2 regions of the Amycolatopsis sp. WAC 01375 genome follow, and region 1 is predicted to be linked to the other one. Evidence: riboswitches for the same ligand, from Rfam matches in the RefSeq annotation. Region 1 holds a riboswitch; the other holds the start of a gene.
What was found. Region 1 has a riboswitch for cobalamin ahead of metE (5-methyltetrahydropteroyltriglutamate--homocysteine S-methyltransferase). Riboswitches for the same ligand answer to the same signal wherever they lie in the genome.

Region 1 (4,412 bases):
CCGGAACAAGATGATCGGCATCGCCGAGCAGTACCAGTACATCCTGCGCGACGAGTCGATCCACCTGAACTTCGGCATCGACTGCATCAACCAGATCAAGATCGAGAACCCGCACCTGTGGACCGAGGAGTTCCAGGCCGAGATCCGCGGCATGCTGACCGAGGCGTGCGAACTCGAGGTCGCCTACGCCCGCGACACCATGCCGCGCGGCATGCTCGGGCTCTCGGCGGAACTGATCGAGCAGTACATGCACTTCATCACCGACCGTCGCGCGCAGCAGATCGGCCTCGCGCCCATCTTCGGCGAGACGGAGAACCCGTTCCCGTGGATGTCGGAGGCGATGGATCTCAAGAAGGAGAAGAACTTCTTCGAGACCCGCGTCATCGAGTACCAGTCCGGTGGCGCCCTCGACTGGGACTGATCGCCTGAACTGACGAAAAGGCCTGCTCGGCGCACTCGCGCCGGGTGGGCCTTTCGTCGTTCAAGCGCGGGCGAAGTACGGTTCCACCGCTTCCAAGCGCGGCACCGGGACGCCCAGCCGCCGCGCTTCGGCCAGGGTGTCCCGGCAGACCTCACGCGGCTCCTCGGCGTCGAGGTCGGAGTGCGCCGTGACGCTCACTCGCGCCGGTGCGAAATGAGCGGTCAGCCAGGCGAGAACGGGGGCCGTCAGCCAGGTGGGCGCCCGGAACAGCAGCACACCGACCCGGTGACGACGCAGGTCGAGGCCGCGCGCCTCGAGAAGCGGCAGCAGTTCGCGGCCGGTCAGCAGCCCCTCGCGCAGGGCGCCCGTCGACCCGGCCAGCTCGGACAGCGACCCCAGCCGCAGGCCCTGCGAGAGCAGCCCGGCGTCGGACACGAAATGGACCCACAGCCAGCCGCGGAAGTCGGGCCGCTCCTTGATCCGTAGCCCGGCCTCGCTAAACGCCTGGCGCACGGCCCGCTCACGCTCGGTCGGGGGCCGGCCGAGAGTGCCGAAGACAACCGACGGCAGCAGCATCCCGCGAAGCACGCCGTTCGCGTCGAACCCGCCACCGGCCTGGGGGAAGCCCCAGGCGATCCGGTCGAGGGGAAGTGGGCCGATCGCGGCCGTCGGCTCGGTCCAGATGTTGCCGAAGACCAGCACCGTGGCCTGGCCGACGCGCGGGGCCAGGAAGGCCGTCGCCTCCGGGAGGCGGTGGTGCGCCACGCTGAGCACGATCAGGTCGAAGTCGTGGTCCGGCTCCAGCGTCTCGCGGAGGCGCACCGGCCACTTCTCGACGACGCGCTGCCCCCACACCCGGCGCCGCGTATCGAGCAGGTCGAGGTCCACCGTCTCCCCGTACGTCGCCGCGCGGCCCGGCCGGACGTAGAACTCGACTTCGTGTCCCGCCTTCTGCAGGACCCGGCCGTAGACGGTGGCGATCACACCTCGGCCGAACATCAGGATCTTCAAGCGGCACCTCGGGGGGTAAGATCGAAGTGGAGGTTATCTCCACTTTCAAAAATATGGAGATGATCTCCACTTGTCAACGCGAGGGAGCGCATGACCGCCGACAAGCCGCTGCGGGCCGACGCCCGGCGCAAGCGCGAGGCCCTGCTCGCCAAGGCCCGGGAGGTCTTCGACGCCGGAGAGTTCTTCGACCTGCGCTTCGATGACTTCGCCAGCCTGGCCGGCGTCGGCACCGGCACGCTTTACCGCCACTTCCCCACCAGGGAGGCGCTGGCCGAGGCGGTCTACCACGGGGAAGTCGCCGCGCTGTGCGACCGTGCCCGACGGCTACAGGCCACGCTGCCCGCGGCTGAGGCGTTGGCGACCTTCCTCCGCGACATGGTCGGCCACATCGGTGCCCATGCGGGCCTGGCACGGACGCTGGCCACCCTCATGGCCGATCGTTCGGGTGCCCTCGCCGAAGGCGGCCAAGCGCTGGAGCAGGCCGTCACCGCACTGGTCGCCGCCGCCGTGCGGGACGGCGCCGTTCGCGACGACGTGGGCGCCGGCGCCGTGATGATGGCACTGCACGGCATCGGCGCGGCCCATGACCGCCCCGAGTGGCGGGCCGAGGCCGACGATGTCATCACCCTCGTGCTGGACGGGCTGCGCCGCCCACAGCCATAGCGCGCCTGGGTACTCTCCAAGGTGCTACTGGTTCGCCCGGCTTCCCAGGCCGGTCGAGGTAACAGGGAACCCGGTGTGAATCCGGGACTGCCCCGCAGCGGTATGTGGGAGCGAAAGCCGTCACCGTGCGAGACACGGTAAAGCACTGGGACATGGCGCCCCGGGAAGCGACGGCCGGTAGGAGCGAGCGAGTCGCCCACGAGTCCGAAGACCTGCCCGTGGTACGCGCGCCGACGGCGTGCGTGAGTCCGGGCCTCGTGGGATGGGCACGACCGAACGGCGGTCACTCCTGCGCGCTCCGGGCTCTCACGACAAGCTCGCGAGGAGAGAGCTGTGACCGAAATCGGCACGACTGTGCTGGGCTACCCCCGGATCGGACCGGACAGGGAGCTCAAGCGTTCACTCGAACGCTATTGGGCGGGCAAGATCGACGAGGCCGAACTGCTGGGCACCGGCCGCGCACTGCGCACCCGGGCCTGGCGGGAGCTCAAGGACGCGGGGCTGGATTCCGTCCCCTCCAACACGTTCTCCCACTACGACCAGGTGCTCGACACCGCCGAGCTGTTCGGAGCGCTGCCGGAGCGCTTCACGACGCTCGGTCTTTCGCCGCTCGATACCTACTTCGCCGCCGCGCGCGGGGTGCAGGACGCGCCGGCGCTGGAGATGACGAAGTGGTTCGACACGAACTACCACTACATCGTCCCCGAACTCGGCCCGGAGACGTCGTTCTCGCTCTCCGGCACCAAACCGCTCGACGAGTACCGCGAGGCACGCGCGATCGGTGTCGAGACGCGGCCGGTGCTGGTGGGCCCGGTGACGTTCCTGCTGCTCGCGAAGGCGAGCGAGACCGCCCCGGAGGGCTTCCGTCCGCTGGATCTGCTCGACGACCTCCTCGACGGCTACGTCGAGCTGTTAAGGCGCCTGCATGACGAAGGCGTCGAGTGGGTCCAGTTCGACGAGCCCGCCTTCGCCGCGGACCGCGACGAGCGGGAGCTCAACGCGCTCATCCGCGCCTACCACCGGCTGGCGAAGGTGACCGCGCGGCCGAAGATCCTGGTCGCCGGGTACTTCGGCGGTCTCGGCCGCGGCCTCGGCGTGCTCGCACGCTCCCCGATCGACGCGATCGCCGTCGACCTCGTCACCGATGAGTCCTTTGTGGACGCGGTCGCGGCCGAACCCGCCTTGCGGGACAAGGAGGTTCTGGCCGGTGTCGTCGACGGGCGCAACGTCTGGCGCACCGACCCCGCCCGCGCGCTCGGCCGGGCGGCGACGTTGCTCGGCACCGCCAGGTCGGTCAGCGTGTCGACGTCCTGCTCGCTGCTGCACGTGCCCTACGACGTCGAGCGTGAGGACGGGCTCCATCCGCGGCTGAAGGGCTGGCTGGCGTTCGCGAAGCAGAAGGTCGACGAGGTCGTCCTGCTCGGGCGAGCGTTGAAGGAAGACGGCGTCGACCTCTCCGCCGCTCGTACCGCGGCCGCGGATCGCGCGACGGCGGCCGACCTGGCCGACGCCGGGGTGCGTGCCCGGCTGGAGGCGCTGCGGCCGGAAGACACCGTCCGCTCCCCCTACGCCCGGCGCGCGGCGGCGCAGCAGGCCGCGCTGGAGCTGCCGCCCTTGCCGAGCACCACGATCGGCTCGTTCCCGCAGACCACCGACGTCCGCAAGGCGCGGGCCGCGCACAAGGCGGGCTCTCTGGACGACGCGGGCTACGAGGTCGCGATGAAGGCCGAGATCGAGCGTGTCATCCGGCTGCAGGAGGAGATCGGGCTGGACGTGCTGGTGCACGGCGAACCCGAGCGCAACGACATGGTGCAGTACTTCGCCGAGCGGCTGGCCGGGTTCGCGGCCACCGACTTCGGCTGGGTGCAGTCCTACGGTTCACGATGTGTCCGGCCGCCGATCCTGTACGGCGACGTCTCACGTCCGGAGCCGATGACCGTCGAGTGGGCACGCTACGCGCAGAGCCTGACCGGCAAGCCCGTCAAGGGGATGCTGACCGGTCCGGTGACGATCCTGGCGTGGTCGTTCGTCCGGGACGATCAACCGCTGGGCGAGACCGCCCGTCAGGTGGCGCTGGCCATCCGCGACGAGGTGCACGACCTGCGGAAGGCGGGCATCCGCGTCATCCAGGTGGATGAGCCGGCGCTGCGCGAACTGCTCCCGCTGCGCGCGGCGGCGCATGAGGCGTACTTCGCGTGGGCGGTTTCGTCGTTCCGGCTCGCGACGTCCGGGATCGACGACGCGACACAGATCCACACGCATATGTGCTACTCGGAGTTCGGCGACGTGGTGAAGGCGATCGACGCGCTCGACGCCG
Region 2 (4,412 bases), on a different contig from region 1:
CCGAACACTCTCACATCCCGGTCAGCCGGGAGAGTCCGTACCCCGGCGGTGAGCTGCCGCGGGGGGCCCTCCGCAATCTCGACCCGTTCGTGGCGCTGGCCGCCGCCGCGACCGTCACCTCGACCCTCCGCCTCGGCACCGCGGTCGCCCTGATGATCCAGCGAGATGTGCTCTATACGGCCAAGGAGATCGCCAGCCTTGACCTGCTTTCCAACGGACGGGTGATCTTCGGCGTGGGAGCGGGCTGGAACATCGAGGAGATGCGTAACCATGGCGTCGAGCCGCGGACACGGGGCGCGCTGCTGACCGAACAACTCCAGGCGCTCAAGGAGATCTGGACCAGGGACGAAGCGGAGTTCCACGGAAAGCACATCGACTTCGACCCGGTCTACTCCTGGCCGAAACCGGTGCGAAAACCGCATCCGCCGATCTACGTCGCAGGCCAGGGGCCTGCGGGCCTCAAACGGCTCGCCGAGCACGCCGACGGTTGGCTGCCGCATTCCGTGACACCGCCGGAGGAATTGCGCCGGGGCCGGTCTTGGCTCGCCGACCAGGGCCGCGAGGACGTCCGGATCAGTGTGTTCGGTGCTCCGGCCGATCCCGGGCTGCTGCGACGCCTCGCCGCCGCTGGGGCCGACGAGGTCTCGCTCACCCTGCCGACGTTGCCCGAAGCCGAAACCCTGGAGCGTCTCGACGAGTTGGCCAAGACCATCGAGCCGCTCCGCTGACCGGACCTGCCCTCAGAGCCGTAACTCGCGTGATTGGAGCCGTAACTCGCGTGATTGGAGGCGGAACACTTGAGTTACGCCTCTGATCACGTGAGTTACGGGCAGGCGAGGACCGGGGCCTGCGGACGGCCGCCGCCGTGCAGGTCGCTCAGCGGAACCCTGGCCAGGCCGAGGATCGCCTGCGCGGTCGCGCGCGGGGCGGTCGACGGGTTCAGGCCCGTGGCGTCGTAGGCGATCGCGCCGCGGTCCGCCTCGGTGCCGGCGCAGCCGGTCTGCAGCGACCGCAAGAATTCCCGCGCCTTGACCGCGGCGGCGGGACGGTGCCCGGCCAGTGCCTGCGCGGCGAGTCCGGTGCTGTTGGCGTTCGGCGCGTTGGTGGCGAAACCGAAACCGCCGTTCGGGTGCTGCTTGGTGACCAGCCAGGAGGTGCCCTCGCCGGCGTTCACCGGGTCACCGGTGGCGCGCAAGGCCTGCACGACCGTCGCGGTCGCGTCGACGTCGCTCGTGCACGTCGCTTCGCCGAAGCTCAGGGGGAAACCGCCGTCGGGGCACTGGGTGCCCGCGAGGAACGTCACGGCCCGCTCCGGGACGTCGCCGGTGCGGTCCAGCGCCAGCAGTGCGAGCGACTGCGAAAGAGCGTTGGAGTAGTCGCCGTATTCGGAGCGGTCGGAGAACCGGCCGGACGGCGTGAGCGACGAAAGCAGGCCCGCCTTCAGATCGACGCCGCCGAACGACGCCGGGTTCTTGCCGCGAACCTGCGCGGCGAGCAGCAGTTTCGCGTGCGCGCCCGCGTACGCCTCGGTGCCGCTGCCGACGTAGCCCGTGGTGATCTCCGGTTTCGCCAGCCAGGCGATCGCGTTGCCCGCGTTCGTGTCCGACACCCCGGCCGCGGCGAACGCGAAGATCGCGTCGATCGTCGAACCCTGATCGGGAAACTTCTGGCCGCCGAAGTCGGCCTCGAACCTTTCCCCGTCGGCCATCTGCCTCGCGAGCCAGCCCGCGGCGGCGTCCGCCTTGTCGTGGGTGGCCGCGGCCGCCGGCGGAGCGGCGACCAGCCCGATGCCGCACACCATGGCGACAGCGAAAAGCAAACGTCTCATGAGAACCCTTCCCCCAACGACCGCGATGAACGACCCGAAGAGTCCCACCCCGGCCGAGCGTCCGGGTACCGCCGGGCGCGAAGAGCCGATGTGATCCTGGCAACCGACCTGGTCAGCGGTGCCTGCCGGAAGTGATCGGGTGTTAACCTCGATCGGCTCGACAACTGCACACCGCCGCCCGTGACGGGGAAGCCGGTCGAAATCCGGCGCTGTCGCGCAACCGTGGGCCCTTCACCAGGGCGAGCCGGGATACCGAACGGGCGGATGAACGAACCACTGTCGCGATAAACAGGGGTGACCGCGGCGTCCGCGCTGTCCTCCGTCATGCCGCTAGGAGGAGTCATGCGCCGCCGGTACCTCGCCGCAGTGGCGTTCGCCGTCAGTGTCGGCGTGGTCGCCGCACTGCTCACCGGGACGGCCGCCGCCGCGAACGATCCCGGCGCGGCGAAGGCGAATTCCCGCTGGCTCGCGACGAAGCTGAAGCCGGACGGCACGCTCGAAAACCCCAACGGGGGCGCACTACCCGACCACGGCCTGATGCTCGACGTGCTCTTCGCGCTGTACGCGTCGGGCGACGGCGCCAAGGCCGAGCCGATCATGAAGTTCCTCGACGACGAAGGCCACGCCACCGACTACTTCACCTGGGACGGACTGGTTCCCGGTGCCGGGTACGACAAGGTCGTCGTCGGGGGCTCGCTCGCCAAGACGCTGGTCGCCGCCGAGGTTTCCGGCAGGGACCCGCGAAACGTCGACGGGTACGACCTGGTCGCCGAGACCCATGCCGCGATCATGCGCAAGGGCCCCGACAAGGGCCGGATCAGCGACTACTCCAAGGATCCGGACCTCGCCGGCGCGGTGAACAACGACGCGAACTCGTTCGGGCAGGCGCTCGGCGTCGTCGGGCTCGCCGCGGCGGGGGAGAACGACCGGATCGCCATCGACAGGTTGCTGGCCCAGCAATGTTCCGAGGGCTACTTCCGCCTCGTGTTCGAATACATTCCGACGAAGGAGACCGGCGACCACGTCACCCCGGACGGCCGCAAGGTATCGACCTGCGACGAAGGCAAGCCGCTCGACCTTTCCCCGACCGACGGCGACGCCACCGGCCTCGCGCTCTCGGCGCTGCTGGCCGCGCGGAAGGCGGGCGCGACCGGACTCGACGCCCCGATCGCCAAGACCGTCTCGTGGCTCAAGGCGAACCAGGCTTCCGGTGGCGGCTGGGGCGGTGGCGTCAGCACCGAGGCACCGAACACCAACAGCACCGGCATGATCGTCCAGGCGCTCGCCGACGCGGGCGGCGCCGAGGCGGCGGTGGACAAGGGGGTGCGGTACCTCAAATCCGCGCAGGCGAACGCCGCCGACTCCGGCACCAAGCTCGCGGGTGAACTCGGCGCGATCGCCTACAACCCGGCTTCCTACGAGGCCGCGCGAGCGTCCGGCATCAGCGGGGTCGACACCTGGATCCGCGCGGGTGCCCAGGCTTCGCTCGGGTTGTCGCAGGTCGGCTTCTACGCGCTCGCGAAGGGCGAAGCTCAGCCGCCGACCAGCGGTGGCCCGGCTCCCACGACGACCACCATCACGAAATCCGTGACGCCTCCGCCCAGACCCAAGAGGGCAGGCACGCCCAGGGCGTCCACCGTCGTCCGGCCACCGGCCACGATCGCCACTCCGGACACGGCGACACCGGCCGCCCGCCTCGGCGCCTACCTGGCGAACCGGCTCACCGACGGTGACCACGTCGAGGTGACCGAGGACGGCAGGACCTACGTCGACTACGACGCCACCGCCGACGTGGTGCTGGCCCTGCGAGCGCTGGACCAGCAGCCGGACTCGGTCGCCCGCGCGTCGCAGTTCCTGGTGAAGCCGGAAGCCGTACAGGCTTATGCCCACGGCGCGCCGTACGAGCAGGGCGACGCGTCGTATGCCGGACCGCTCGCGAAACTCGTGCTCGTCGCCGAATTCGCCAAGGCGGATGTCGCCGGGCGGTTGCGCGCCGATCTGGTGAAACTGCGCGGCGCCGGCGGCGAGTTCACCGACACCGGATCGTTCGCCGACGCCGACGAGACCGTGGAGCGGCACGCGTGGGCGGTGCTCGCCACCGCCGCCGATCCCGGTCCGGCGGTCGAACTGCTCCTTTCGCGCCAGTGCGCCGACGGAACCTTCCCGAAGCATCTCGACACCGTGGAGTGCGGTTCCGGTGACCTCGCCGCGACCGCCGCCGCGGTCACCGCGCTGGCCGCCCGTCCGCACACCGACGCCGCGCCTTCGACCAGGCGCCCGGACGGCTGGAGCGAGCGGCGCGTGTCGGCGTTCGTCTCCGCGGTGGGCGCGCTCGGCGTCCGGCCGACCGGCGAGGGCGTGGTCACCGGAGAGGGCGGCGAGCCGGACGTCGCGCTCAGCGCCGCCGTAGCCGCCGCGCGGCAGACCGCCGGACTCGACGCGAGCGGAACCGCGCGATCACTGGGCGCACTGGTCCAAGCCGATGGCGGTTTGGCCAAGGGGTCCGCCGGGGAGACCGATTTCCCGACCAGTCTGGCCGCCGCGCAAGGAGTCGCGGGCCGATCGTGGCTGACCGCGGCGGATT

Region 2: it holds a riboswitch for cobalamin, as region 1 does, so the genes downstream of both, DL991_RS28925 (hypothetical protein) here and metE (5-methyltetrahydropteroyltriglutamate--homocysteine S-methyltransferase) in region 1, are expected to answer to the same signal.

What each region holds. Positions count from the first base shown of each region.
Region 1 covers NZ_QHHW01000022.1:151,657-156,068, reverse strand. The annotation lists gene DL991_RS11590 (ribonucleotide-diphosphate reductase subunit beta) at 1-421, shown strand, start outside; gene DL991_RS11585 (ketopantoate reductase family protein) at 482-1,432, opposite strand; gene DL991_RS11580 (TetR/AcrR family transcriptional regulator) at 1,523-2,095, shown strand; cobalamin riboswitch at 2,107-2,330, shown strand; gene metE (5-methyltetrahydropteroyltriglutamate--homocysteine S-methyltransferase) at 2,429-4,412, shown strand, end outside.
Region 2 covers NZ_QHHW01000040.1:114,589-119,000, forward strand. The annotation lists gene DL991_RS28915 (LLM class F420-dependent oxidoreductase) at 1-728, shown strand, start outside; gene DL991_RS28920 (prenyltransferase/squalene oxidase repeat-containing protein) at 824-1,828, opposite strand; cobalamin riboswitch at 1,961-2,104, shown strand; gene DL991_RS28925 (hypothetical protein) at 2,171-4,412, shown strand, end outside.